Regions from separate parts of the Veillonella sp. S13054-11 genome, predicted to be linked through region 2. Evidence: riboswitches for the same ligand, from Rfam matches in the RefSeq annotation. Region 2 holds a riboswitch; the other holds the start of a gene.
The links. Region 2 has a riboswitch for cobalamin ahead of VPHSUH08_RS04655 (ABC transporter substrate-binding protein). Riboswitches for the same ligand answer to the same signal wherever they lie in the genome.
Positions count from the first base shown of each region.

Region 1: linked by a shared signal. The riboswitch ahead of VPHSUH08_RS08820 (methylmalonyl-CoA mutase family protein) and the one ahead of VPHSUH08_RS04655 (ABC transporter substrate-binding protein) in region 2 are both predicted to bind cobalamin.

Region 1 is NZ_PPCY01000009.1:16,592-32,455, forward strand. It holds gene VPHSUH08_RS08760 (adenylosuccinate synthase) at 1-453, opposite strand, end outside; gene VPHSUH08_RS08770 (MFS transporter) at 645-1,823, opposite strand; gene purB (adenylosuccinate lyase) at 2,054-3,349, opposite strand; gene VPHSUH08_RS08780 (zinc metalloprotease HtpX) at 3,496-4,443, opposite strand; gene VPHSUH08_RS08785 (hypothetical protein) at 4,624-5,034, shown strand; gene VPHSUH08_RS08790 (hypothetical protein) at 5,189-6,019, opposite strand; gene VPHSUH08_RS08795 (biopolymer transporter ExbD) at 6,024-6,428, opposite strand; gene VPHSUH08_RS08800 (MotA/TolQ/ExbB proton channel family protein) at 6,425-7,030, opposite strand; gene VPHSUH08_RS08805 (hypothetical protein) at 7,284-7,541, opposite strand; gene meaB (methylmalonyl Co-A mutase-associated GTPase MeaB) at 7,869-9,122, opposite strand; gene scpA (methylmalonyl-CoA mutase) at 9,115-11,304, opposite strand; gene VPHSUH08_RS08820 (methylmalonyl-CoA mutase family protein) at 11,309-13,471, opposite strand; cobalamin riboswitch at 13,761-13,937, opposite strand; gene rarD (EamA family transporter RarD) at 14,098-14,994, shown strand; gene VPHSUH08_RS08830 (DUF3829 domain-containing protein) at 15,088-15,864, opposite strand, start outside.
Region 2 is NZ_PPCY01000004.1:164,860-180,723, forward strand. It holds gene VPHSUH08_RS04645 (GNAT family N-acetyltransferase) at 1-353, shown strand, start outside; gene VPHSUH08_RS04650 (GNAT family N-acetyltransferase) at 383-865, shown strand; cobalamin riboswitch at 922-1,111, shown strand; gene VPHSUH08_RS04655 (ABC transporter substrate-binding protein) at 1,313-2,485, shown strand; gene VPHSUH08_RS04660 (ABC transporter substrate-binding protein) at 2,588-3,760, shown strand; gene VPHSUH08_RS04665 (iron ABC transporter permease) at 3,777-4,826, shown strand; gene VPHSUH08_RS04670 (ABC transporter ATP-binding protein) at 4,823-5,602, shown strand; gene VPHSUH08_RS04675 (metal ABC transporter permease) at 5,791-6,891, opposite strand; gene VPHSUH08_RS04680 (metal ABC transporter permease) at 6,888-7,853, opposite strand; gene VPHSUH08_RS04685 (metal ABC transporter ATP-binding protein) at 7,850-8,581, opposite strand; gene VPHSUH08_RS04690 (metal ABC transporter solute-binding protein, Zn/Mn family) at 8,727-9,668, opposite strand; gene VPHSUH08_RS04695 (energy transducer TonB) at 10,128-10,505, shown strand; gene VPHSUH08_RS04700 (energy transducer TonB) at 10,516-10,863, shown strand; gene VPHSUH08_RS04705 (PAS domain-containing protein) at 11,093-12,709, shown strand; gene VPHSUH08_RS04710 (phosphoenolpyruvate carboxykinase (ATP)) at 13,051-14,679, shown strand; gene VPHSUH08_RS04715 (LysR family transcriptional regulator) at 14,910-15,815, shown strand.

The DNA of each region.
Region 1 (15,864 bases), on a different contig from region 2:
ATACAAATCGCAGATACGGATACCAATACGATTGATTTTATCAGCGTAGCAAGGACCAATACCATTTTTAGTAGTACCGATTTTAGCATCCCCTTTAGATGCTTCTTCCGCAGTATCTAGAGCGATATGGTATGGCATGATTACATGTGCACGATTGGAAACTTGAAGGGATTTAGCAGATCTGCCTTGCTTTTCAAGACCTTCAATTTCTTGTAGCAGAACTTTAGGGTCGATAACAACACCAGTACCCACGATATTTTGTTTGTTATCGTATAAGATACCACTTGGTAAAAGGCGAAGTGCAAACGCTTTATCATCAACTACAACAGTATGACCCGCGTTATTACCACCTTGACTGCGCACCACAACATCCGCACGTTCTGCGATCCAGTCAACAATTTTACCTTTCCCCTCGTCACCCCATTGAGTGCCGATAACCATACTAGTTGCCATATCTATATCCTCCATATGAAAGTCTAAATAATTCAATATCATTATACAACAATGTTCGGATTCTGTGAAAGTATTTATACAAATTCAATCTTTAGTTTCTTTCCAAATGCATGCGCTATTTTCTGTAAAGTTTTTAAGGATGGGTTGCCATCACGTCTTTAATATGGCTCTATTACTCTATTACAGAGATGTCATTTTGGTTCTTTTAACCAAAAACTCATCAATAAGCCTATAACACCTACCGGTATCAAGGTCATCAATGCCGTTTGTACGTCATAGATATCTGCTAGATGTCCTACATAAGGTGCCACAAGGCCCCCTAAGGTAATCCCAAGACCTAGCGTAATACCTGATGCAAAGCCTGCATTTTTTGCAAGGTATTTTTGACCTAGTACCGTAATTGGTCCGTATTGTGAGAATACACCAAAAGCCATCGGTATCATAGCACCAAAGAAGCCCCATATATTAGGTACAAAGATAAATACAAGTACAGATGGCAAGAAGATAAGATACCCTAAGCGCACGGTTTTTAGGAAGCCCAAACGGTCAGATAAGGCACCACCCATATAGGTAAGGACTGCCCCCATCGTGAAGTACGCAGTAAGGGCCAAACTAGATGCACCGGCTTCACCATTAATAACAGTAATATACAAAATAGGAATAAAGATAGCCAATACAGAGAAGAGTATAGATCGAGAAGCAATCACAAAAAATAACTTACCGAAACTCACCCAATCATTTGTACCGGTACTAAGAACCTTAGCACGGCTTTCACGGTTACCAGTATCAGCAGAATCAGCAATATCAGTATCATCGGTATCAGCTTCACCCTCACCCATAAAGGCATAAAGATATAACAATACACCAAGTAGAGCGATAAGCGTAAATACCCAAAGGAATTGTCCCCCAAAGACGTAAACACCACCAGCAATAAAGGGTCCCAACGCAAAGCCCGCACTGCCGCCGACTGCAAAGCGGCCCATGGCGTTACCGATTTCATGAGATTGCGTACGATTTACAAGAAGAGCCGCCTCGGGATGGAATAACGCAGCACCTACCCCGGCCAAGAGCGACAAAGCAAGAATCATTTCGTAACTCGTAGCCAATGCCATAGCGCTAATCGACACAAGAGTCACCGTAAACCCAACGGGAATAAACCAGGGTACGCGCCACCGATCTGCCACATAACCCAATACGGGCTGTGCCACGGAAGCCACCACGGTATTACAGAAAATGATGGAAGCCGATTGATAATAATTAAGGCCAAAGTTAGCGATAAAAAACGGTATGAGGGCCGCCAGCGAACCTTGACCAAAGTCATTAATACAGTGAAAAATAGGCGGTCCGTACTTCCGTATAATACGTTTCATATAACCTCCTAAAACAAATAGATGGTTTCCTAATGTAAGACGAGTATATAAAAGCCTGCTAGAAAACTAATTTATAATTATCTGTTAAAATAATATACTTCTATCTAAAATGGCATATTGCTTTCAAAACAAAAAAGGTAGATATAGCCAACACCTACTGCATGTACCATAGGCTTGTTGGTCTATACCTACCCTAGTCTTTCATATGTTATGTGGGAAGTACCCTACAATTATAGGCCAAAGCGAGCCATGATTGTATCTACATGTCTTAGCAATTTATACGGATCAAAGCATGCATCGATTTCCTCATCAGTCATGTACTTCTTAATGTTTTCATCAGCTTTTAAACCTGTTGCGAAATCTTTGCCTTCAAGCCAGCGTTCCATAGCATGTTTTTGAACCCAACGATATGCTTCGTCACGTACCGCACCTTTGTCTACAAGGTGTGTCAAAATTGTTTGGCTAAATACGAGGCCCCCTGTAAGGTTAAGATTTTTAAGCATAGTTTCAGGGTATACCAACAATTTATCAATGGTTCGGATTGTTAGGTGCAACATATAATTTAACGAGATTGTCGCATCCGGCAAGATAACTCGTTCTACAGAGCTATGAGAAATATCGCGTTCATGCCACAATGCTTGATCTTCGTAAGCAGATTGTGCATAGCCACGAAGTAAGCGAGCCATACCGCAAATTCTTTCACATGTGATAGGGTTGCGTTTATGAGGCATCGCAGAGGAACCCTTTTGTTTAGGGCTAAAATATTCTTCTGCTTCGCGCACCTCTGTACGTTGTAAGTGACGGATTTCTAAAGCGATTTTATCCAATGTGCCGCCTACAACAGCAATAGTGGACAACAATTCAGCGTGACGGTCACGTTGCACCACTTGTGTAGCAATTTTAACAGGTTCAAGACCTAATTTTTCACACACATATTGTTCTACGAATGGATCGATATTGGAGTATGTACCAACAGCGCCAGACAATTTACCAACGGCAACGCTTTTACGCGCATGTTCCATGCGTTCAATATCACGTTCTACCTCTGCCATCCACAACGCCAATTTCAAGCCGAATGTAGTTGGTTCGCCGTGGATACCGTGGGTACGGCCAATCATAGGTGTGTATTTGAACTCAGCTGCACGACGACGCAATACTTCGTGCAAACGCTTTAAATCATCAATTAAGATATCACAGGCTTGTTTCATCATATACCCAAGCGCCGTATCTTTCACATCTGTAGAGGTAAGACCAAGATGGATGTATTTAGCCGCTTCAGGACCTACGTATTCGCCCACTGCTGTTACGAAGGAAATGATATCATGATTCGTTTCCTTTTCGATCTCATGAATGCGCTCAACGTCGAAATTGCCCTTTTCCCGAATTGTTTTCGCCGCTTCTTTAGGAATAACGCCCAACTCAGCTTGTGCCTCAGATGCGAGGGTCTCCACCAATAACATTGTGTCGAATTCGTTGCGTTCGCTCCAAATATGGCCCATTTCTTCTCGTGTATAACGTGGTATCATGATATCTCCTTTGCATGATAAAAGCTAGATTTATAGGATTATTGTACCATATGTGAAAGCTCCATTCAACGAACGGAACTAAATTTTCCGAATGATAATTATATTAATTTTACTTATTGTTCGTATTTATTAAATTAATTATCACTTTAACGATTTTCTTTAAGACTTTGCTTGAGATTATATACCTCTATCCCTTCATTGATACGTTGTATTCGCTTAATCATTTTTGGATGAGTAATAAACAAGCGACTGAAAAATCCTGTACTTTCACAATCATATAATTCACCATTCTCTAGAATACCAATTTGTTCAGTAGCAAGTCCTAATGAAACTAGACCATCACGCAGCTCCCGCCCCAAACCAATCGAAACGGCATAGGCATCAGCAGCATACTCTCGACGACGGCTATCAAAATAATAGGTAATCCACTTCGGTAATAGAAGTACATATTTCACGATTGCAATCATAACGATAAGAATTAATTGAATAATACGTACTACGATATTAACAATTGGTATAATAGCCAGTATATTTAAAGCAAAATTTAGATATATTACAAGATTTAAAATTAATTGCCCTAGTCGATCCATAGCATAGGTAATGGTTAAATAGATAGTATCACGATGCCGTAAATGGCCTAATTCATGGGCAAGAACACCTAATAAATGCCGTTTATCTAACGAATACAAGGCTCCTGTATAAATCGTAATGTGATTTAATCCAGATGCAAAGGCATTAATTTCCTCATCTGTACGCATGCGCAATATCAGTGAGTTACGTGCTACACCGCTAAATGCACATAATTCCTCAAACAGCGGTTCAATATATTCAGATTCTTCTGCATTTGGTTTTCTTTCACCTTGCAATACATGGACAATCCAACTAAAAGGTGGCAAAAATAATCCGATGGCCACAATAATAGGCAACGCAAAGGATATAATAATATATACATCGAGCTTATCCACTAAATGTAGCGGTTTTATAAGCCAGTCCCATGAAAACGGATACACATATTGAACTACAGATTCTAAAATAGGAAAAAATACAAATACAATAATAACATTAACAATATAGGTAAGAATAACTTGAATCATAATCTCTCACTTTGATTTCTCATATAGTTATATAGTAATAAATTAATTTATAATATATCATAGCTATACATTGTGATATATAATAAACATACAGACTAAATGTACTGCGAATAATTGCTCAATCTATACACGAGCTTTATACTAATAGTAACAAACATTTCTACTATGGGGGAGGCTTTCATGGCAACTTTAAATCGTAAGGAACGCCGCGCACAGCGCAACGAATCTAATACTATAGGTATTCTATTACGTCTATTCTTTGGGCTCAGCTTTATCGGCTTGGCGGTAGTCCTTTTTGGCGAGTTTGATTATAACTTTATCTTCTCCATCTTTACGGCAGACATCGTAGTATCTTTAATTTACGTAATGACGAATAAATCGCGTATTACTACATCCTTAGCAGTAAACACAAATGTACGCGTTATCATCGCATTTCTCATCATGTTGATTACCATGTTCTTCTATGCTTTTGCATTGTGGCGAGCTGATCAATTCAGCACTCCTATGCAAGTCACATTATTCATCGGCGGCGCCATCGTATATCTAGCCGTCTTCAACTCCACGAAAACAATACTTACCAATCAAAATTAATACAATACATATAATTAATCCTTGAAATATAACTCAACATGACTCAGATAGAACAAGTATTTCATAGTAATACATAGTATCAATCAATACAATCATTTTTTACAACCATAACAAAGAGGCATATCCCATACTAATGTATGTAAGATATGCCTCTTTATTGTCCTAATACAACAGGAACCGCTAGATATACAGGTTCCCCTCTTCGATTGATAATAGAACCACTGCTTTTAACAATGCGTATTGCTTCCTCTTTGACTGGTTGCGGCACATCTTCTGCGATGAGCGGTGTATGTTCTCCTACGATGACATGTCCATTAACGTCAAAGTTAACGCGCACTACAACCTTACCTGTTACGATTGACCCCTTCCCCTGTTCTTGTACAGTTCGTAAATATTCTTGGGGGTTGATATCCGACTTTTGTAAAAGCGCTTGTTGACCTGGTGTTAGGAGTCCCCACGCAAGATCAGATAGGAAGGATAAATCACTAGCTTCGGCAAAGCCGTTTCCATTGGCATTCGGATCAGATGTTATATCCTTACCCATAGGAGCATTGTCAGGTTTAGAGAATTTCCCGTCTTTGGAATCATTTCCACCCGTAACTACAGCTTGTTCATTATTAGTCGTTTCCGATTCTATGACCTTTGGAACGGCCCATTCACGACGAGCATTAGATGTAGTCTTATTGGCATTTAAATTGTGAGCACTTTCATCACCTGTATTTTCCGTTACAAGAGGATCTGCCTTAGGCGCAGGCCCTTCTGGAGTCGGAGGTTCAACCGGTGGCTTATCCTTAGGTATAGGCTCAATAGCCGTAGTTTCCGCATCACTTTCACTATCCTCAGGCAGATGAAAGCTAACCTCTGCAGCATCATAAGCCACACCGGTTCCAACGATGCCACGCAAGGAAAACCCCATGCCAGAGATAAGCATGATGGTAATGCCTAAAGATACAATAAAAGGTTTCAGATAATGTGATTCAAACATGGAATCACTTCCGTTCCGTAGCGACGCTAATATATTTAGCACCGTTCACCTTGAGCATGTCCAAAAGCTCGATAACATCGTTATAATATACATCTTTTGAAGCACGAATCACAAAGGCCTGTTGAGGTGCTTGTGTAACGATAGATTTGACCTCTTGCGCCAAGCGATCCGAAGAGATTTCCTGATTATCGATATATAGCGTGTGCGTTGTAGTTAAGGTAATGGTGATAGGTTCGATAGATTTCGCCGTAGACGTCGATGCAGATGGTAAATTAAGCGGAATTTGTTGCTCTGTATTCATGTACAGCGTGCCTACCATGAAAAATACTAATAAAAAAAATACGATATCAATCATAGGAATAATCATGATGGTAGGCTCTTTTTTAACCCCTAACGTGCGTCGTCTCATATATCATGTTCCTCGTTGTACGCATCAAGGATGTTGCCGCACTCATGTTCTAATGTCGCCACAGAATCATTAACCTTTGCTGCACAGTAACTGTGAAAGCCAAGGGCAATAATGGCCACGGTCAAACCTGTAGCCGTTGCCACTAAGGCTTCAGAAACACCACCTGTAATAATGGTCGGAGCCCCAATATCGCCGCCTACCACAGCAAACGCACGAATCATGCCGAGGACCGTCCCTAGCAACCCCAATAACGGAGCCATTGTTACAACCATGCTGAGCCAACTAAGGCCGCGTTTTAAACGTTCATCAGCGTACGACACCACATCTTGAAGGCGATTTTCCAAGCCATTATAATTCTTTGCATTGCGGATAGCACGGGCAAATAAAGAACCAAGTTCCTCTGTATCCCGTTCTAAAACACTTGGTAACATAATCCAAGATTGATTCTTCTCTAAGACCTTATTAAAACGGCGCAAGTCCTTTGTAAACTTGCGATATAGAAAGATACGTTCAATGCCAATCATCAAGGTAAACAGTAAAAAAATCACCAGCGGATACATAACAAATCCACCAGCTACAAATAAATGCGCTATACTACTCATACTAACCTCCAAAAGCCACATACCTTTAGGCTCTATCCGGGTTAATTATACCACGTTTTATCCCACCGAAAACAGATATAGAGCGTAAAACCACAACATAAATAGATATAGGACGACTTACAAGATAAATATAGACTAATTCGCTAGATAGACATAAGCTAGCTAAAGTCCACAGGATAAAATTAAAATACAAAAAGGCTGCACTAGAAATGATATACATTCTAGTACAGCCTTTTATGCGTTCCTAAATAGATTAGTCTTTTTTAATAAAGCCTACAATGAAGCCACCTACTGACAGTGCAATGCCTAAACCGCTACAGAACATGCCAATAGTATACCACAATGTGTAAGATTGGTTATTCTCAGAAATCGCCTTTGCTGCCGCTTGAGCATTTGTAGCATTTCTCGCAATTTCCAAATTAGCCGCCCCTGGATCTGGATTTAATAATAGAATCGCAATACCAATAATTAGAACGACTACACCTACAGGTAATAATAATTTTTTGTTCATTTGAATGCCCCTCTCGTAACATTAAACGATTAATAAATAATATAACTTAATTATACACTGATTTTTGCATTTTAAAAAGATGAACTTATATATTAATCATCTTTTATTAGACAATTAATGGGAACTAGTTATTATGATATAGAAAAAGGCATAGTATGCAACTACTATTGGTCCAAATCCAACAGTGAAATTAATACTATGCCTTTTACAAATACATCTTTAATTATATCGAAATACATACGATTGCTAACGGAGTGCGTATTAAGATAAGTTATGCCGGCTTATCTAATATATATTTAACAATACAATATGTATTTACCGATCTACTTATTGTAAAGACTTATCGAAAACGCCAATAAGCTCTTCAACGGCTTGAGATTCGCTCATTTCACCGTCTAAGACAGCAGCTTCGACTTCGCCCATGCGACCTTGAATGACTACATTATTAAAGAATAGGTTGTGCAAGTGTTCGTCAATCATATCGCGTACCCAACGGAGGGATTGTTCTTGACGGCGTTTTAAGAAGACCCCATTTTCTTTGCCTTGTTCAGTGAATTCTTGGATAACATCCCACAATTCATCGAGGCCATCCTTTGTGACAGCTGAACATGTATAGGCTTGAGTCTTCCATTTTTCCGTAGCTGGACGAATGTAATGTAACATCCGATCATAGTCGCTACGAGCAATGAGAGCTCGTTTGAGGTTATCCCCATCAGCCTTGTTGACCACAATAGCATCAGCAAGTTCCATAACGCCTTTTTTGATGCCTTGCAATTCATCGCCTGCCCCCGTTAAAACGATGAGCATAAAGAAGTCTACCATGGAACGCACGGTAACTTCGCTTTGCCCAACCCCAACGGTTTCAACGAGAATAATATCGTACCCAGCAGCCTCGCAAAGTAGCATAGTTTCTCTACTTTTACGAGCCACACCGCCTAGCGTACCACCAGCCGGCGATGGACGAATATAAGCCTCTGGATGTTTCGTCAACGTTTCCATCCGCGTTTTATCACCCAAGATACTGCCTTTTGTGACTTGGCTCGTAGGGTCTACAGCCAGTACGGCAACCTTGTAACCCGCTTCAATGAGCATGTTACCGAAGGCTTCAATAAACGTACTTTTACCGGCCCCAGGCACACCAGTAATACCGATGCGCAATGCCTTGCCCGTGCGAGGCAATACGGCTTGCAACACCTGTTGAGCTAGTTTGAAATGGTCCTTATTATTACTTTCTACTAATGTGATAGCCCGTGAAAGTATAACGCGGTCCCCCTGCTCGATACCGCGTACATAATCAGCGACAGTTAATTTCTTTCGCCGCTGTACGGGACGTACCGCTGGAGCCAGATGAGCAGAGCTGGATAAGAGGCCGTCATGCATTTCCTTGACGCCTTTCATTACGTGACACGCGTAAGTGTCATCTTTTTTCGCTTCTTCTGGCACCCAGTCGGGACGATAGGTACTACCCTCGGTGCTTGCGTTTTTTACACCTAATTCAGGGGCTTTGCCTTCACCAGTGGTGAAAGTTGCGTCCTGTGTATTGCGCAATTCATCCGGAGTAGGCCGTTTGTTATCAGTCATGAGACTCGTCTTGAACGTGACTAGTCAATGTTTCTAGTAATTTTTTCGCCGCTACTGGCAAAACTGTACCAGGGCCAAAGATAGCCACTGCGCCATGTTCGCGTAGGAATTCATAGTCCTGAGCAGGGATTACGCCGCCGATGGCAACTAAAATATCTCCACGGCCCCGCTTGTTGAGTTCCTCTACAAGTTGAGGCAATAATGTCTTATGCCCCGCCGCAAGAGAACTAAATCCGACAATATGAACGTCATTATCCACCGCATCTTGTGCTGTTTCTTCTGGAGTTTGGAACAAAGGTCCGATATCCACGTCAAAGCCCATGTCCGCGAAGGATGTAGCGATAACTTTGGCACCACGGTCATGACCGTCTTGGCCCATCTTCGCAATCATGATACGAGGACGACGACCTTCGAGTTCTTCAAAGTTATCCGCCATTTGGCGTACTTCTTTGATTACATCGTCATCTTCAAATTCACTGGAGTATACACCGGAAATAGAGCGAATAACCGCTTTATGACGGCCGCATACCTTTTCAACAGCAAAGGAAATTTCACCCAAGGACGCACGAGCACGAGCTGCTTCAAGTGCAAGGGCAAGCAAGTTGCCTTCGCCCGATTCTGTAGCCTTTGTAATCGCTTCAAGACAGGATTGAACCTTTTCTTCATCCCGGTTAGCACGCAATTGTTCAAGGCGACGAATTTGCGCTTCCCGTACAGCTGTGTTATCTACGTCGAGGATATCCAATGGATCTTCTTTATCTAGACGATATTTATTGATACCAATAATCGCTTCACGACCAGAGTCGATACGAGCTTGGCGACGTGCCGCAGCTTCTTCGATACGCATCTTAGGAAGCCCTGTATCGATAGCTTTCGCCATACCGCCAAGGGATTCGATTTCTTGAATATGACCCCAAGCGCGACGAATCAATTCGTCTGTCAATGCTTCTACATAATAGGAACCGCCCCATGGGTCGATAACCTTACATACCTTAGTTTCATCTTGGATGTAAAGCTGAGTATTACGCGCAATACGTGCAGAGAAGTCCGTAGGCAACGCGATCGCTTCATCAAGCGCATTTGTATGTAGAGATTGCGTATGACCTAATGCGGCACCCATCGCTTCCATACATGTACGAGCCACGTTGTTGAACGGATCTTGTTCTGTAAGAGACCAACCAGATGTTTGGCTATGAGTACGAAGTGCCATGGATTTAGGATTTTCAGAGCCGAAGCTGTTGATAATCTTAGCCCACAACATACGAGCCGCACGCATTTTTGCCACTTCCATGAAGTAGTTTTTGCCGATTGCCCAGAAGAAGGACAACCGTGGTGCGAACTGGTCAACGTGAAGACCTGCATTAACACCGGTACGGATATATTCGAGACCATCGGCCAATGTGTAACCTAATTCGATATCTGCAGTAGCGCCCGCTTCTTGCATATGGTAGCCAGAAATGGAGATACTGTTGAACTTAGGCATGTACTGGGATGTATACGCAAAGATATCACCGATAATACGCATGGATGTAGCTGGAGGGTAAATATAGGTATTACGTACCATGAACTCTTTCAAAATATCATTTTGGATTGTACCAGCCATAACCTTTTTATCTACGCCTTGTTCTTCACCAGCCAAGATGTAGAACGCCATTACTGGCAATACGGCGCCGTTCATTGTCATGGATACGGACATTTGATCAAGAGGGATACCGGAGAATAGAATTTCCATGTCGAGGATGGAGTCTACCGCAACACCCGCTTTACCAACGTCACCTACTACACGAGGATGATCGGAGTCATAACCACGGTGAGTAGCAAGGTCAAAGGCGATAGACAAGCCTTTTTGGCCCGCTGCCAAGTTACGACGATAGAATGCATTGGATTCTTCCGCCGTGGAGAAACCAGCGTACTGACGTACTGTCCAAGGACGAGTAACATACATTGTGGAATAAGGTCCACGCAAGAATGGAGGTACACCAGCCATATAGTCAAGGTGTGTCATCCCTTCATAATCCATCTCTGTATAGAGAGGCTTTAGTTGGATTTGCTCCATTGTTGTATTATATAAATCTTCAAAGCTTTTTCCTGTTTCTTTTTGAAGTTCAGCAAGCCATGCATCGCGAGATGTTGCTGTCTGAGATCCCAAGCCAAGAGAGGAGAAGTCTGGATTTTTAAACATGAGCTCACATCCCTTTCTTATCTTGTAACGTATTCAAGATTTCGTAACAATTTGCACGAACAGAAATGAAGTCGTCTACGCCAGCTTCACGGTATACAGGTTCTAAGTCCTTAGGAGGTGCCCCTGCTAAAATAACCGTTACATGCGGCATAGTTTCTTTCAATTCCTTAGCGAGTGGTGGTACCAATTCTGGATAGGTATCATCTGTAGAACAGATAACAACTACATCAGCACCACTTTCACGAGCAGCCTTCGCCGCATCAGCCGTTGTTTCATGGCCATCATTTTTGATAACTTCAAAAGCCCCTACTTCGAAGAAGCCTGTGGAGAAGTCCGCACGAGGTTTATGTTGAGGGATTGGCCCCATGTTAGCCAAGAATACCTTCACATTATCTTTCGTACGTTGTTTATAATTCTCAGTGCGCATGCGAAGTGCTTCAAACTGTTCAGTCCAGCGATGAGCTGCAATGGATTCAATCGTTTCGGAAGCAATATCGCCAGCATCTAAAGCCTTGCGGATTTGACGTATTGTTAATTTTTGTAATGCACCGAGTTCAATAAGGCCAATCAAAGCGCCTGGCTCTGTCGTACCTGCTTCTAGGGTAGCCTGTGCTTTCACAACCGCATCTGGCTCCGCACTCGCCAAGTACTCTTCGATTTGAGCAACCCGTTTTTGACGCAATGTTTCTTGATTTTCTGGTTTTGGATCAAGCAATTCTTCAGTCATATTCGCATACATGTTGTTACCTACAGCCACATCTTTGCGGAATGCAAGGTTTTTGAAGCGTTCATCAAGAACTGCTTTAACTTGAGCTTGTGGATAGCCTTCTTTCAAGGCTGCTATTATACCACCTTTAGCCTCAATAGTTTGGAATTCAGCCCAAATTTTTTCGCATAATTCAGCTGCCAATGTTTCCACATACCAAGAGCCACCTACAGGGTCCACTGGTTGACGCAACTCGAATTCAGTTTGCAACATAACTTGAATATTACGGGCAATACGGCGAGAGAAATCGTCAGCTTTGCGAATTGGTTGGTCGAATGGGGACACTTCAAGGCTATTCAAACCGCCTACAACGCCAGAGAATGCTTGTGTTGTATTGCGCAACAAGTTTACATATGGGTCGTATACAGTTTTTGTGAAAGCCGACGTTCTGCCGTGTACATGAACAGCACGGTCAGCTTCTTCTGCACCGAAGGCCTCCATGATGCGAGCCCAAAGCACCCGCAATGCACGTAATTTAGCAATTTCCATGAAGAAGTTTGCACCCAAGGAGAATGTAAACATCATACTGTTAGCAATAGTGTGAATATCGATGTTCCGTTGTGCTAATTGACGAACATAACAAACTGCTGTTGCCAATGCATACGCAACCTCTTGCACATCATTAGCGCCACCATTAGCGTATACATCGCCAGATACGAGTACAGTTTTAAGTTCTGGAGCTTGTTCTTTAGCCCATACAACAGTATGTGCCATTTCATCAAAGGCTGTATCTAAAGACATGTGCAATGTACCATCTTTAGCCCAAACACCAATAGGGTCTGCACCAACGAGACCTTTCAAGTCAGAGGTTTGTTTTTTAGAGCCTTTCACCGTAGCGGCTAACATACCGAGCAAGATAGCTGCAGAAGCACCTGTTTCAATGTATAAAGGGTTTTCCTTCAAATTAAAACGCTCAATCAATTGGCTACAATCATCCATAGTAGACAGAGATGTACCGCCGATACCAACAGCTGCGCCTACTTGCACATCTTGATCATGGCGTGTTGCTTCATCAAGGCGAATATTGTGAATGGTGCCACCTTTTACAATTTCGTATAAACTTGCATGATTAGCATCCTTAGGAAAGGATTCGTCTACATATTGGGATACGCCCCAAGAGTCTTTAATATAACCACTTGCCTTTGTGCCACGTAGGAACTCACCTGCCCCAGGGTATACACCCTTTGGAATTTTTTCTCCATGCAATGCAGGCGTATAAATTGGTTGTAACGTAATTCCCTCATAGGTTTTAGTGAACATCTTCTTATGGAAGTCGCCACCTTTTAACGCTTTTTCAACCTCGGCCTGCCATTGTTCATACGTAGGTTTCTTAAACTCATCAAAGGATACAGGTGCTAATAAATCGCGTTCAGCATCCTTTGAAGTCTTTTTGTCAGACATATATGTGCCTCCTTTTCAACTCGAAACCATACCGAGAAACAGCGCACCGTACCTGCGAATTGTTAGATATATGAATCACTCGAGCTTTATCTTATTGGACCACATCAACCTCAAAATGTGTCCATCTGTTTAATATCTATAAAACCTGATTCCTATACTCAACATCCACTCTAAGGGCAATAAAAAACGTGCCACCTAAAGTGACACGTAAGGTTTCTTATTGAAAGGTACACTAAAAAATACTGTAGCCAGCATACCCCAATCCCCTTCCTATCGCTCGTAGGTACATAACGGTGATTATCAAATAGGCAGTTCTCCTGGCTCGGGATCATCACCTCGCTTTCGCCTTCCCAGATTACTCCAGTGACATGTATGAAAGCAGGCTCATCCTTACAGTGGCGGGACCGCATCGGCTTATACCGATTTCTCTATTAAGTCTTGCGACACCTATTCTCTATATTCGTTGTTCTAAGTCCAATATAGTGTAACAATATGCACAAAGTCAATGAACATAACATTTAATCATAAGTGCCAAAATCAAAGTTATAACTGAAAATCATATGCAATAACTAAAATGCATGACTTGAGAATTAGTGATATAATAAATACTATCACGAGGAGGCATTATGGAGCATACAAGTAAAAAAGGGTTAATCACAGCCCTTAGTTGTTATATAATTTGGGGCTTACTCCCTCTATATTGGGCATTATTAAACCATGTTTCGCCGTATAATATACTGGCACAGCGCATTATCTGGTCAGGTGTTTGCATGGCTATCGTTGTATTTGGCCTACACTTTAAACAATTCAAAAAGGACTTTCAATTACTAAAAGAACAACGTTCACAATTATTCCTACTTTTAGTTGCGGCAGTCATCATCAGTGTAAACTGGTTCACCTACATTTGGGCCATCGCCAATAATCAAGTTATGAATACGAGCCTTGGCTATTACATCAACCCACTCTTCAATGTAGTATTAGGTGTCATCCTATTTAAAGAGGTTCTATCTATACCCAAAAAGCTGAGTGTCCTTATCGCTACCATCGGCATCGCCTTACTCACCTATCAAGTGGGATCCTTGCCATTAGTATCGATGATCCTCGCCGTTTCCTTCGGTCTCTATGGGGCTGTAAAAAAGAAACTGCTCATCTCTCCCTTTACGAGCATCGCCTTTGAGGCCTGGCTATTAACACCGCTAGCCTTACTATATACGACCATGGTCGATAATACCGTGTGGTCCTATTTCGGCACAGACTGGTATACAACCATGTTGCTCATAGCCTGCGGTCTAACTACATCTGTCCCATTGGTGCTATTCTCCTATGGTGCACAACTATTGCCGCTCAATCTACTAGGCTTCTTGCAATATGTATCCCCTACCATTGCCTTGTTGCTTGCCATCTTTTACTTTGGTGAAAGCTTTGGCACACCACAGATGATCGCTTTCGGTTGTATCTGGATAGCCTTAGTATTATTCTCCTTATCAAGCCAAATTACAACGCGCATTAGCCTAAAAAAGTAAGGTATATCCTATATATCAACTAAAAAGCTGTATCAAATGACACTCTCATTTGATACAGCTTTCTTTTATATAGACGTATTAATCTAACTTATTTTAATCTAACTCATTCATATTGGTCGTATTCAGATTAGAAATGTAATGGTTATAGGCCTCAATCATACGATTATAGTCGTTATCTTGTTTCGAACCCATATAGGTACGGATTGCACCAATCGTAGAGTTTACAGAGGTCTTAACAGAATCATACTTAGGACTAGTAATACCATTTGATACATCACCAATAGATTGTAATTCTTGATTGATAGCATTTACGTCTAGTTGTTTTTCACTATCGATCTTTTCTAGGACCGCAGTAAGTCGCAAATGAACCTCTTGTGCTGCAGCGGCATTTTTCTTGCCTGCATCACGCAATTGTTGCAACCGTTGTTGCAATCGATCCGTATTGATTTTATGCATAACATTATCAAAGTCAGCATAAATAGGAACAAATTGTTCATACAATTGAACATATTTAGGGCCTAATTGTTGCTCCTTAGCATAGTTATCTGTGGTATACCCTTTAGATTTATAGTATGCATCGAGCTCTTCGGCTACCGGTGTAATTTCGTTCAATTTTGAAAGTAGCTTATCTAAAGGCTCCTTCATTTCATCATACGGAATACCGGCTTGCTTAGCCTCTTCTAATTCTTTTTGTAGCTGCTTAAAGTTCGGTGCACTAAATACAGTTAAATGCTGCCCTGCTTTTAACTCATTAAGAGTTGGCGTATTCGCATAATCAAACATGACAGCCATGCGATTGTATCGACTTACAGCTTTCACATATTGATTAAATAACTGCACCTGATCCTGCTCAGACCGCTGCGCAATTTC
Region 2 (15,864 bases):
TTCGCTGGGTGGTGGGCAAGTATCCTGACCGATTACATAAGGCTTTGATGAATTCATCGCGCGTGATTTCTGCTTGGGACGGTAATCGTTTAGTAGGACTTATCCGAGTCATAGATGATAGCGAACTTGTGTGCTTTATAAATTATGTGTTGGTTCATCCTGATTATCAAGGTCAAGGTATTGCCGGTCATTTGTTAGAAATGGTGAAAGACGCTTACAAGTCGTATTTGTATATTAATGTTATGATTGGCGACAGCAAGAATGTGAACTTTTACGAGAAATATGGTTTTAAAGTAAAAGAGAATTCCTTACCGATGCAGTATCGCAATGTGCCTAAGTATACGGAGAAATAAATATATAAGTACATAAAGAAGGATATAATATGTTAATACGAAAAGCGATAATCGATGATTTAGATTTAGTGACACATGTCGAAGCAACTTGTTTCCCTCCGGCAGAGGCGGCGCCTCGTGAGGCTTTTAAGGAACGGTTAAAGTATTACGCAGATTATTTCTTGATTGCCTTTGATGGAGGCACTCCCATTGGTTTCATCGATGGTTTTGTGTCTGATGATGAAATCTTAACTGATGAGATGTTCGCAGATGCTTCCTTACATAACCCAAGTGGTGCTTGGCAGATGATATTTGGTTTGAATACAATGCCTGAGTATCGGAACCGTGGCGTAGGAGGCAGACTGATTGAGGCTTTCATAGAGCTAGCAAGAGAAGAAACGAGAAAGGGCGTTATTTTAACTTGTAAGGCGGAAAAGATTCCTTATTATGCCAAGTTTGGCTTTGTAAATGAAGGTGAATCAGAGTCTGATCATGGCGATGCTAAATGGTATCAAATGCGGATTAGACTATAGCAGTACCCCTATGTGTTTATTGACATGGTATGCCCCTCATGCTACGATGAGAAAAATCACATATGATTGGGTTAGGTGTCTATTGACTTAATAGAGAATTTGGTACAAGCCAAAGCGGTCACGCCACTGTAACAGCGAGGTACTTTGCATAGAGGATAAAATGCTCTCGGTCACTGAAGTTTTTGGGAAGGCGCAAAGTAACGTTAAACTGGAGCCAGGAGAACTGCCTAATTAACAATTGCCGATTGACCTGCGAGAGACAGGGATGGGGATTGATATAGATGAATTTATACTAGCTATGCATAGTTGAAAGCTCATACTATATGCTAGCTTATTAGGCGTGGTAGTTAGTCTAACTGAGATGATAGCCCGTTTCCTCTTCGTGGGGAAACGGGCTTTTTATGTGCACTTATAGTGATAGTTTTAGTTGAGAGAAGAGGGATACTTATGTTTAAACAAAAGAAGTTTATGGCGTATTTAGTCACGGTTTTTCTCCTAATTGTGAGTATGCTTATCGCTGCATGTGGAGGTCCTAGTGAGACAAAGAAAGATACGGCGCAAAGTAACAAGCCTATCGAAATCACAGACGTAACAGGGCGTACGGTAACGCTCAAAAAACCAGCGGAGAGAGTTGTTTTACAATGGAGTGGCGCTGGTGGTCCATTCTTTACGATTTCTGCACTTATGGGCAAGGATACACCGAAGGTTATTGCTGGCATGGATACATCTTTACAGGAATATAGAGCGGATATGTGGAAGCACTTTACTACTGAAATGCCTGAGTTAGCTAAGATTCCTGTAGTGGGGACTATCGGTGATAAAACATTTAATGTGGAGCAAGTTATTTCCTTGAACCCAGATGTTATTTTCATTCCTGTTGATTTGAAAGAACAATATGAGTCCGATGCTAAGCCAAAATTAGATGCAGCAGGTGTACAAACGATTTACATTGACTACCATGCTGAAAAACTTGAAAGTCATCAAAAATCCATCGAAGCCATCGGTAAGGCTTTGGGTAGAGAAGAACGCGCTGCAGAAATTAGCAAGTTCTATACGGATCGCGTGACAAGAGTTCTCGACCGTGTTAGTAAAATTAATAAGCCAAAACCAACAGTTTACCTTGAAGTTGGTATGAATGGCCCGGAAGAATTTGGTAATTCTTTTAGTAGTAATTACTCTTGGGGGGCATTAGCTACCATGGCTGGTGCTGATGTCATCACCAAGGATGTTATTAAGAAAACGTCTCCTATTAATCCAGAGTTTATACTTGAAAAAAATCCAGATATCATCATGATCATGGGTTCTTACTGGCCTAAGAAACCAACCTCTATGCGTTTAGGTTTTGAAGCAACCGAAGCTTCATCTCAAGAGTTGTTGAAAGCTTTCACAACAGAGCGTCAAGGTTGGAGTGATTTAAAAGCTGTTGAAAATAAACAAGTTTATTCCGCGCATCATGGTCTTCCACGCGAAGTATTTGATGCGGCCGTATTCGAATATTTAGCAAAAACATTCTATCCTGAAGAGTTTAAGGATGTTGATCCAGAAGCTACACTTAAAGAGTTCTATGACAAATTCTTGCCATACTCTTATAGTGGTATCTGGTTTATGCATATGAACTAGGATTTTGTGTTGTGTCGATAGGGGTTGATTGACCGAGGTTTTGAAAGTTATTTTCTGATGTTATCATTTGAAATTATTGTGTTTTAGATATGAGGTGCTTTTATGGTTAAGAAAAAGAAATTTATGGCCTATCTTGCCACCGTGCTCCTGCTAGTTGTGAGTATGATTATGACTGCTTGCGGTGGTCCAGCAGATACGAAAAAGGATGCTGCTCAATCTGGTAAACAAATTGAGATTACAGATGTAACTGGTCAAAAGGTGACATTGAAAAAACCGGCTGAACGCGTAGTAGTACAATTGAGTGCTTCCGGTGGTGCGTTCTTGACTATGGCTGCATTGCAAGGCAAAGATGTAGCTAAGACCATTGTTGGTATGGACCCATATTTGAGCAAATTGCGTACAGATATGTGGGATCACTACAAAGCGGACGTTCCAGAATTGGAAAAAATTCCTCTCATCGGTAATGTAAATGACAAAACATTTGACGTTGAAAAGGTCATCTCTTTGAATCCAGATGTCATCTTCATGCCATTGTTCTTTAAAGAGCAATATGAAGCCGACTACAAGCCTAAAATCGATGCAGCTGGTATTCCTACTATCTATATCGACTACCATGCTGAAAAGCTTGAGAATCACCAAAAATCTATCGAAGCTATCGGTAAAGCTTTGGGTAAAGAAGAACGTGCTGCAGAAATCAGTAAGTTCTACACTGATCGCTTAAATAGAGTTATGGATCGCATTGGTAAAATCAATAAACCAAAACCAACTGTTTATATTGAAACAGGCAATGAAGGTCCAGAAGGTTTAGGTTTTGCGTATAGCGCAAACGTAGCATGGGGCGCATTAGCAACTCAAGTTGGTGGCGACCTTATTACAAAAGATGTGGTTCAAAAGGCCGGTCCAGTTAACCCAGAGTTTATTTTGGATAGAAACCCAGATATTATCATGATTATTGGTTCTTACTGGCCTAAGAAACCGACTTCTATGCGTTTAGGTTTTGATACAAACGAAGCTAAATCTCAAGAGTTGTTGAAAGCTTTCACCACAGAACGTCAAGGATGGCCTGAATTGAAAGCTGTTCAATCTAAAAACGTATTCTCTACTCACCATGGTTTACCTCGTGAAGTATATGACGTTGCAGTATTTGAATACTTAGCTAAAACATTCTATCCTGAGGAATTCAAGGACGTAGATCCAGAAGGCACACTTAAGGAATTCTATGAAAAATTCCTTCCATTCTCTTACGGTGGCGTTTGGTTTATGCATATGAACTAAAAAGGGGTTTTGTATAGTGACTGAAGTTAACAATCAGTACGATTATAAGAAGCAAAGTTATAAAAAGCTGTTGTTTATTATCATCGGTCTGATCATTTGTACGGTAAGTTTTGTTACCGATATTATTGTGGGTCCTGCATCACTCACCTTGAGTGATGTGTGGCTCGCCTTGACAGACCCAGCAGAGGTTTCCAAAAACGCTTATGTCATCATTTGGTCGATTCGCTTACCGACGGCCATTATGGCATTGCTCGTGGGTGCTTCTTTGGGCATTGCTGGCGCTGGCATGCAGACCATTCTAGATAACCCACTATCCAGCCCGTATACTCTTGGCATATCTGCAGGTGCCGGATTTGGGGCATCCCTCATGGTAGTTGTGGGGGCTAGTGCACTAGAGTTTTTAGGTGTCTTTATGGTTCCTTTCGGTGCCTTTGTATTTGCTAGTTTGACGAGTTTCTTTATCTATTCTATCAATAAGATTAAGAATTTCTCCTCTGAAACGATGATTCTCGCCGGTATTGGTATGATGTTCCTGTTTCAAGCGCTTCAATCTTTGATGCAATACATGGCATCTCCTGAGGCACTTCAAAACATCGTATTCTGGACGATGGGTAGTTTAGCGAAGGCTAACTGGATAAATATTTCTATCGTGCTCATCGTACTAGCTATCATGCTTCCTCTTATGATGCGTGAATCTTGGCGCTTGACGGCGCTAAAATTAGGCGATGAAAAGGCTTCTGGTTTAGGTGTTAATGTTGAAAGTTTACGGGTAAAAGTATTCGCTTTCATTTCTATCATTACTGCCGTTGCCGTTTCCTTCGTGGGAACCATTGGTTTTATTGGTATTGTAGGTCCACATATTGCACGTATGCTCGTTGGTGAGGATCAACGTTATTTCTTACCACTATCTGCAGTGTGTGGCATGGCGATTTTGTCACTAGCATCAATCGTTAGTAAGATGCTAGTTCCTGGGGCGATGTTCCCAATCGGTATTGTGACGGCAATCATCGGGGTACCGTTCTTCTTCTCGTTGGTATTAACTAGGAAAAGGAGCTATTTCAAATGATTGAAGTTCATAATCTAACCTTTGGCTACTCCTCCACGGAAGACGGACAAATACTAAAGGGCGTTGATTTTGCCGCTCAGACTGGTAAACTAACGGCTCTCATCGGTACCAATGGTGCTGGTAAATCTACACTTTTAAAAACAATCATGGGCATCTTGAAAGGCAAGGGTGAAATTTCCGTCAACGGAAAGTCTGTATCTGAATATTCCAACAAGGATTTCAGCAGTACAGTCAGCTATTTGTCACAAGATAATGACTGTAGAGTTAATTTGACTGTTTTTGAAGTGGTCATGTTAGGGCGTATGGGATCCATGTCCTTCCGCGTTAAGGATGAGGATATTCAAGCAACACAAGAGGTGTTGGAACGGTTGAACTTGCAGCGGTTTGCATCTCGCAACATTATGGAGCTCAGCGGTGGTCAACGCCAGCTAGTGTTCATGGCTCAAGCCCTTGTAAAAGAACCTAAAATCTTAATTCTTGACGAACCTACCAGTGCTTTAGATTTGCACAAGCAATTTGACTTGTTAACATTGCTAAAAAATCTGACTCAAGAAAATGATTTTACAACACTCGTAACATTGCATCATCTTGATTTGGCAGCTATGTTCGCAGATGAAATCATCGTGCTCAAAGAGGGTACAGTATACGCTCAAGGCGCGCCGAAAGACATCTTTACAGAAGCCATGATGGAAGATGTATACCGTGTTAAAACAAAAATATATATCGATGATAATGGGCTACCTCATGTAATTCCATTAGAAGCTATTATTAATTAATAGGATTCTTTGTGATTGTGTTGAGCTTATTATAGTGTTGGAACTATTTATTATAGATAATCATTGACGTGAATCCAGTTATATTAATAGGCTGTAAAATAATTAGTTAATAATAAAAGAAGCTGAAATCTTTGCAGAGCAGCATTGATTTCAGCTTCTTTTTGTTGGGAAAAGTAGTGGTATTGTATTTAAATAATCTCTTTAACTTGTGCTATACCCTTATCAGTAAGCACGTAGTGTCCATTTGTCACATATAATAGACCTTGTTTCTTTAGCTGTGAAGCAGCTTGATGCGTATAGTCAGGTCTCCAGTTCAAATGCTCGTGAATGGTACCGATGCCGTTTTCAACGTGCGCAATAGGTGTATCCATATGCGTATAAATGTGGCACAGCATCATCGTTTCTCGATAGTGACGACGCAAATGACGTTGACGGCGGTATGTGGCGATATAGCCTGTCTTTGGTGTTGCAATAACAGCGATAATCAGTGCGATACCGATGGTGGTTGCAATAGAACCCGCGATGGATACGTCCATGGTGAAAGATACTTCCGTACCGACGACAGCACAGATAATACCGATGATGATACTGCTAGTAAGCATGGCTTTCACAGAGTCCGTCCATAAATAAGCGATGACCGCAGGCCCAATCATGAGGCCGATGACGAGAATGGCACCTACCGCTTGGAATGAGGCTACAACGGTGAGGGATACCATGGTCATCAGCACGTAGTGGATGAGGGCAGGCATAAAGCCGAAGAGCCCTGCTAGTAGCGGATCAAAAGTAGATAATTGCAATTCCTTGTAGAATAGCATGACTAAAATTAAATTGATGAGCGCCACGCCTAGAGAAATCCATAGCGATACAGGCCCCAAGTCGATGCCGTTCACAATCCATCGATCAAAGGGGGCAAAGGCTATCTCGCCAAGTAATGCGGTATCTACATCGAGATGAGCGTTACCGCTGTATAGGCTGACCAGAATGATGGCTACAGAGAATAGAAGCGGGAAGATGATGCCGATAGACGCATCTTCGTTGACAAGCCCCGTATTGTGTATCATTTCTGTAAGCCATACGGTGCCTACACCAACTAAGGTAGCCCCGACGAGTAGAAATGGAGAGTTTAAATCTTCCGTCATAAAGAAGGCTAGCACGATGCCGAGAAATACGGTGTGCGTAATGGCATCGGCCATCATGGACATGCGGCGCAATACGAGGAAAACCCCAGGGATGGCACATGCGATGGATACCGCAATGGCAATGAGCAATATCTCTGTATGAACTGTCATGGGGCACCTCCTATGCGAGGTTGTGCGTCCTCTGCTATGTAAATACTTTGCTGTGCCTTGGATTTGGGAGCCCTTGTGGTTTCTAACAATAATGCGTGCTTTGACTGTCTATTTTTGCGGAACTGCCAGAGCATACCTCTGTTAGGAGCAAAGATGAGGCTCAATAATACGAGAATCGATAAAATGACGATGATAGCTGGGCCTGTCGGTAATTTTGGAACTGATGTACTCCAGATAGTACCGCCGATGGCGGATATCATGCCGAAAAATCCTGCTAATATACACATGGTGCCCAGTTTATTCGTCCACTGTCTTGCCCCAACGGCGGGTGCAATGAGGAGGGAGCTAATCAAGATAGCCCCTACCGATTGAATGCCGATAATGATGGTCATGATCAATAGTGAACGATATAAAATGAGTGTAAATGTGACGGGAATTTGCAATGTTTTAGCATATTCTACGTCAAAGGAAATGAGCTTTAGCTCTTTCCAAAATAAGGCTGTTAAAACGATTATGATGAGCGCTGCCACCGATGTAATGTACACGTCGCGGGCTAATATGGTGGCGGCCTGTCCAAATATAAATTTTGAAAGTCCCGCCTGACCTGCATTGTTTAGACTTTGAAGGTAGGTGAGTAGAACCATACCGAGCCCAAAGAAAGCAGATAGTATAGTAGCTAGAGCACCATCGAATTTGATTTTACTGTTTTCTACGGTGATGGTAATGAGCCAAGCCGCAGTGATAGAGGATAGAGCAGCACCTGCGATGAGAACTTCGATGTCCTTGATGCCCGTCAGCAAGAAGGCTATGACCACACCGGGTAATGCCGCATGTGATAGGCCGTCACCGATGAGGCTTTCCTTGCGAAGTACCGCAAAGGTTCCAGCGATACCACTAGCGAGGCCTAATAGAGCCGTGCCAAGCAGTACCATCTGCGTCGTATAGGATTGGAGTATGGTCATACAATCCTCCCCTTGCCGTAGGTGCGCTCAATAGCTTCGTCCGTAAATGTATCTGCTACGGGGCCATAGGCGACAGTTTGTTTGTTTACCATCGTTACCCAATCGAAATATTGGGGCACCGTATTTAAATCGTGGTGGACGACGATAACCGTTTTGCCTCGAGCTTTCATTTCTTGTAAAAGCGAAATAATAGCATGCTCTGTGGTTTTATCGACGCCCTTGAAGGGTTCGTCCATGAGGTAAATATCTGCCTCTTGGACGAGAGCTCTTGCGAGGAAGACGCGTTGTTGTTGTCCCCCTGAAAGCTGGCGAATTTGTCTGTCCACATAGTCGCTCATGCCCATTTTTTCAATCATGGAGAGGGCGAGTTCCTTATCCTTTTTGCTAGGACGCTTAAACCAACCTAGATGACCATAACGGCCCATGAGTACTACATCTAGTACTGTGGTAGGGAAGTCCCAGTCTACGCTGCCACTTTGAGGGACGTAGGCGATTTTTTTGTAATCGTTTTTGTCCATCGCTAAGTGGTGATCGATATAAAATTTTACACTTCCTGAGATAACTGTTAGTAGACCAAGCATGGCCTTTAATAATGTGGACTTACCGGCCCCATTAGGGCCGACAATGGCCGCTAAGGAACCGATGGGTACCTTCATATCTACGTCCCATAATACGGGTTTTGTCGTATATGCTACGGTCATATCTTCAACTTCAACGGCCCATTCCATGGAAACCTCCTTGTATTAATGCGTGCCACTAGCTAATATTGCTAGTAGCACATGTACTTACAATAACAAAGTAAATTTGAGTCTATTTAAGTTAGTATACGTAAATTTAATTTGTCTTATTTAATTAAGAAAATCTAGCAATTGATTATTTAAGTGCTTTGGTAATTGTATCAATATTGGCTTTTACCATGCCGATATATGTACCGCCTTCAGTGCCTTCGGAGCCGAGAGAGTCGGAATATAATTCGCCACCGATGGCAACATTCCAGCCTTTAGCCTTAGCTGCTTCTTGAACGGCTTCAATTGTTTTATGTGGTACAGAAGACTCTACGAAAATCGCTTTAATTTTGTGGTCTACGATATATTGAACCAGTTCATTCACATCTTGTGTGCCTGCTTCTGTAGCAGTGCTTACACCTTGCAAACCTTTTACTTCAAAGCCGTATGCGCGAGCGAAGTATTGGAATGCATCATGAGCTGTTACAAGTACGCGAGATTCTTTCGGAATAGATTCTGCTTGAGCTTTAACGTACGCATCAGTTTCATCTAACTTAGTAAGATATGCGTCATAGCGTTTTTTGTAATCTTCTTTATGAGCCGGATCGGCTTTAGCAAGACCTTCGTATACTGCTTTTGCTGCCAGCTTCCAGTTAGCAACGTCAAACCAAATATGAGGGTCTTTTGTTTTTACACCATCTTCTTCGTCAAAGTCGAGCAATGTAGATGGATCAATGGCATCAGATACGCGGATGGTCGCTTTATTTTGCTTTGTTAGATTATCGAAAATGGAGCCCATTTTACCTTCCAAGTGAATGCCGTTGTATACTACAACATCCGCCTTAGACATAGCTGTTACATCGCCTGCACTCGCTTGATATAGGTGAGGGTCTACACCTGGGCCCATGAGACCTTGAACGGTTACATGGTCACCGCCGATTTCTTTTACTAAATCCGTTAACATCGTCGTTGTAGCTACGACATTAAGTTTTTTCTGACTATCTTGGACAGTGTCTTTTCCGCAGCCTGCAAGGGCAAATAATATAAGTGCTAATGATACGACGACTAATACGATTCGATTGAATTTCATAATAAGCCTCCTTTTTATAGATACTAAATTTAAAAACGTTAACAATCTTGTTTGAGGGAAATGTTTTGTTTTAATAATGAATTAATTTGAAGAAGAATATTTCTCTGAATTTAAACGGAAAAATAGCCGCTACTAACGTAGCGGCTAGTGGCAGTTATACAGTCTTCTGCTAAGGTCAAAATAATTTAGGGAATAAGTGCTTGTAGATGGTTAGGCCCAACGAGGGCAACGATACCAAGTACCATCATGACCTTCATTTGAATACGCTTTCTACGTCTCATGATGAACCTCCTTTGTGTAGTTTTTTGTCATATCAACTAGATATGTGAGTCCGAACAGTTATCTTGAATTCAGTATATCATAAATGAGAAATTTTATCAATAAGAATTTATTCTTTTAATATTCATCTTTATTTAGTATGATATTATGCATAGGTAGAGGTTAATAAGGAGGCTTATTATGAATAAATTATTCCGATACGCTGCTGCAGCTGTACTCGTTGCATCTTTTGGCATGTTAAGTGATTATACAGCTGATGCGGCGAAGTTTTTAGAATCTCCAAGGGAGGTTACTATTGTAAAACCTGAGTTGCCTGAGATTCCTCAAACCGCTACGGTAGCGCCTGATATGCGCGTACGCTTTTTGATTGATAAAAAAGGTAATGTTAAAAATGTTTTCGTAGAGCGCTCTTCTGGCTATGCTCCAGTTGACGAAGCAGTAAAAAAAGCAATTTTACAGTGGAAATTCACACCTGCTATTGGCACAGATCAAAAGGCACACGAATCCATTATTGGGATGACAATTACTCTGCCTAAGCAAGCTGTGAAAGCTAAATAAGGAGAAAACGATGAATAAAGTGTTGCGTTGTATTATATTAAGCTCATTGTTTGTAATGAGTATGGTAGCTTCTGTGTTGGCAGCTCCATATGATCCACCAGTAGCTATAGCTACACCACCTATTGACCGAGCATTACTCGCTGCCTATGGTGAAGCGGCTCATGGTGCAGATATACGTTTTACCATCAGGGAAGATGGTTCTGTAGGGGATGTTGAAGTTGTTTCATCTAGTGGCTCTAGTGCTCTTGATGCAGCCATTGTTGATACTATTTCTAAATGGAGATTTAGTCCTGCTACAGATTCCAATGGTAAGCCTGTAGCATCTTCTAAAACTGAATATATTGATTTTAAAAACTAATCAAAGGCATTCATACAGAACTGCACTTCAAAAATTGGACACAATTTTTGAAGTGCAGTTTTTGTATGCCAAAATATTCTAAAAAATAAAGTAAGGTTATTCATTTTCATAACATTGGATTCGTAAATCTTAAAAATTAATCAAAATTGTATCTATAGCAACTGAAAATTACTTTCAAAATGGTATAATAAAAATATAATTATAGATTAGCCCGTGGAGGTACAAGCATATGAATCCATTAAAACAAAAGCTAGATATTAACAATGAACGTTACAGAATTATTGTGTCCATTAAAGAAGATTATTTAGATGGTAAATTGTCCTTAGAAGAGGGCAATCGCATTTTAAAAGAGAAACTAGGTACTTGTACACCTGATGAGTTTGCCTACGCAGAGCAAAGCTTGAAAGGTGTTTACAAGGATGAAGAAATCCTAGAGAAAATGGATGATCTCTTAGATTTATTTGACGGCGTTTTAGTACGTGCCGAAAATGAATACCCTGAAAACCATCCGTTGTGGGCATACTTGGAAGAAATCAACGCTGTTGAGAAGGTAGCCCTAGAAGCGGATGAATTATTAAAGCAAGAGAATTTTATCAAAAATCCGTGGCTTGGCGTTTTTGATTCCTTAGCAGAGTGGAGAACACATCTGTCTCGTAAGCAAAATCAACTGTATCCAATGCTTGAGGACCACGGCTTTGACCGCCCAACGCGCATTATGTGGACCTTTGATGATGCTGTGCGCGATGCTATCTCTGCATCCTATGCATTGCTTCGGGAAGATAAATACGAAGAATTCCTAGCGTCTGTGCCAGAAACATTGGCGAAATTGCGTGATTTGAATTCTAAAGAGTTAGAAGTCTTATTGCCTACCTCTTATAAATTGTTGAGTGACGAAGAGTTTGTGCGGATGAGTAAAAATGACCATGAAATTGGTTATGCTATCATCAATGCGCCAGGCTTATATGTAGTGCCAGGTATCAATGATTCTGCGGCGCAATTGAATGATAATAATTCAGCTCAAAGTGGTGCTGTATCTAACGAGTTCTTAAATGATTTAGCCGGCTTGCTATCTAAATATGTAGGCCCTGTTGGTGGTGCGCCCGTTGGTAAGGACGCAGTCCTCGATGTAGCCACAGGTAAATTGACATTAGAGCAGATTAATTTGTTGTTCCGTCATTTACCAGTAGATTTATCCTATGTAGATGAAAATGAACTAGTTAAGTTCTACAGCGATACGGCACATCGTATTTTCCCTCGCAGTGCGAACGTTATCGGCCGTGAGGTGAAGAATTGTCACCCAGCAAAATCTGTTCATATAGTAGAAGAAATCGTAGAGAAGTTCCGTTCTGGAGAACAAAGTCAAGTGGAATTCTGGATCAATAAACCAGGCTTGTTCATCTATGTTATCTACACAGCAGTACGCGATGAAAATGGTAAATTCCGCGGCGTATTGGAAATGATGCAAGATTGTACACATATCCGTGAACTCGAAGGTTCTCGTACATTGTTGACCTGGGATAAAACCGATTTTGTAGGCGATGGTGGTAAGGAAAAATCCTTGGCTCAAGAGGCTGCAGAAGAGGTAGAAGAAGAGCCGTTAACAACTGATGCGGATGGTCGATTCCATATCGATGCGAAAACGACATTATCTAATCTAATTAAACAATGCCCAGAAATTGTAGATCATTTGATTTCTTTAAATCCTAAATTTGAGAAATTAAAAACACCTATGGTAAAAGTAATGGCTAAGGTGGCAACAATCAAGATGATGGCAGAGCGCGGCGATTTTGAGGTAGATGATCTAATTAGTAAAATCGATGCATTTATCAATAAAGATAAGAAATAATTGTATTCTTTAAATGCTAAAGAGGCGAGTTCTTAAGAGCTCGCCCCGTTTTGTTATTTGATTGATTGCTTTGCAACTATGTCATGTTTTAACGTATTCTATTGAATACTAATAGTTTTATAAAAGTTAGACATTATTTTATTGCATTACGAATGTGTTGCACTAATTCAAAATAAACATACATTAATTTCCTATAAATCATCTGTTTTATGTATACAAATTTGATTGAACAAGGTAAAATAGAAAATAATGAAAGTATTTGCGTAAGCAGTGTTTTCGTATACAACATTACTTTTACAAGAGAAATTGCTTAAATATTAAAAGGTGAGGATCTAGATACTATGTCGACAAGACGCGTTTGGAAGCAAAGTGAAATTAAAACAAACCCATTATTTTCTATGATGCGCAGTACAATTGAAACTGCATTCTATGGGAACAATGTAACTCCTGTAACATCTGTGGCACAAGCGTATCAACTAGCCTCTGAAGAACCAGGTGTTATCGTCCTCGATATGCCGGTATTTAAACCATTAGAACAAGGTTTGCCAGCTGATGCAAAGGTCCTTGTTACAAATGATGGTAAAACTACAGGTCGTTATGCTAAAGCTCGTCGTATTATTGGAGACGAGGGCATCGATGAAGTTGAACTCGCGAATATTGCACGTGATGCTGTGTATGATAGCCGCAATAAAGAGTGGATTTCTGCAGAATCTATCGTTGGTCTTGATAAAAAATTCACAGCTCGTGCTCATTTGATGATTCCAAAAGATCACGCGTCCATTTTGTATTCTTGGCTCATGAACTTCAAGTTCTTTGATGCAGCTGTAAAAGAATTCTACAATGACAGTGTAGAGATTCCAGAAGGCGACATCTATATTTACTCTGATCCTGACTATGTTGTACCAGGTCATCCAGGCGGTCTTGCTATTTTCGACCCTGCTCATAACTGTGCTATGATTCTTGGTATGCGCTACTTTGGGGAGCATAAAAAAGGTACACTTACACTTGCGTGGTCCTTAGCAAATCGCTTCGACTATGTTGCTTGCCACGGTGGCATGAAACGTTACAACCTTGAAGATGGTAAATCTTACACTATTGGTGTATTCGGTTTGTCCGGTTCCGGTAAATCCACATTGACTCATGAAAAACATGATGGTCGTTATGATATTTCTATCTTGCATGACGATGCGTATATCATCAATACTGAGGATTTGAGTTCTATTGCTCTTGAACCTACGTACTTTGACAAAATGCAAGATTATCCTGTGGAACATCCTGCTAACGAATTCTTGTTGACGCTACAAAATGTAGGTGTAACGATGGATGAGGATGGCCGTAAGGTTGTACTGGCCGAAGATGTGCGAAACAGCAATGGACGTGCTATTAAATCTCAATTCTGGACAGATAACCGCGTAAACTACGTAGGTGAACCTGTTAATGCAATTGTATGGCTTATGAAAGATAAAACATTGCCACCAATCCTTAAGATTTCCGATCCTGTATTGGCTTCTACAATGGGTGCAACCCTTGCGACTCGTCGTTCTACAGCAGAAAAACTTGATGCTCACGTCGATCCAAATGCGCTTGTTATCGAACCATATGCAAATCCATTCCGTACATATCCATTGGTTCGTGATTATGAAAGCTACAAAAAATTATTCTCCAAATGTGGCGTAGAATGCTACATCATGAATACAGGCTTCTTCTTGGAAAACAAAATTCCTAAAGAAGTTACTCTTGATTTATTAGAGCGTTTGGTAGAAGGTACATTAGAATTTAAACCATTCTGTGAATACGAAAACCTTTCCTATGTAGAGGTTCCTGGCTTTGAACCTCCATTCGAAGTGCGCGAGTATCATCACCAATTGCACCAAGCTTTTGAGTTCCGTTATGATTATGTAGAAAAACTTAAAGGTCATAAAAACGAATTACCTCAAGAAGTATTGGATGTACTTAAATCTTTAATGTAATCTAAAAATTAAAAAGGGCTGTAATAGAATGCGGTTTTACCGCATACTATATGTAGTTCGTTTACCTTATAAGATATACCAAGAAATTTAGGTTTGTAAGACACTAAATTTCTTGGTATTTTTATTTTTCCCCATGTATATGTAACGTATATTTTAGTAATATATAGTTATAATAGAAATAATGTTTTATTATAAGACTTGTATATGTACATAGTTATAAGGACTCGTGTATGGACATAAAAGACATTAAATATATTAGTACCATCGTTGAGATGGCATCATTCTCAAAGGCATCTAAAAAATTATATATTTCACAGCCAGCGTTGAGTCAGGGAATTCGTCGTATTGAAGCAGAGCTAGGAGTTACGTTATTTGTTCGTGATCGTACAAAAGTCGTGCCAACTGCTGCGGCGTTACAAATTGCAAAAGAGGGCATGCCGTTAGTTTTAAAGGCGGAGGCTTTAACGCAATCTATCATTAATCAAGGCACAGATGTAGCCTATCATGTGCGTATCGGCTTGTCTCAATTCTATGGACATCATATGTTGGGGAAAACATTGAAAAGCTTTCAACAGATAGAGCCTTCTTGGGAATTCCATGTTGTAGAGGGCGAATCTCACTTCTTGGAACAGCAAATTTGTGATGGTTTAGTAGATGTAGGGTTATTCCCAACGCCGATTTATTCTCAGGATCTTGAAAGTTATCCCGTTCTAGATGAGCAGATTTTATTGGCTATTAGTATGGAAAATAAGAAGGCCATAGCCATTGCAGATTCGCTCATGACCGGTGATGGAATTCGAGAAATATCTCCTTTTGGAGCATTTCCGTTTATTTTGCTAAGAGAAGGTCTCAAATTGCGGACGTTGGTTAACCGTCTATGCCAAGCGGAGTCCTTTGTGCCAAAAGCCGTCATTGGCTCTGAAACGTTAGATTCATGTCGGTCCTTGGTAGAAGATGATTATGGTATTACCTTCTTGCCGAGCACACTCAATAGCAAGGGGGATGACGATAAGGTTAAATTCTATCCTCTTGCATCGAAACTTTGCTTCCGCCAATTAGTTCTTGTGGCGAGGTCTGATAGGGCAAAACGTTTCCATTTATCTGAAGTAGCACATATTATGCAGCAATTTTTGTAATGTATAGGTATAAAGATATTTAGATGGCATATCCTGAGGGAAGGATCAT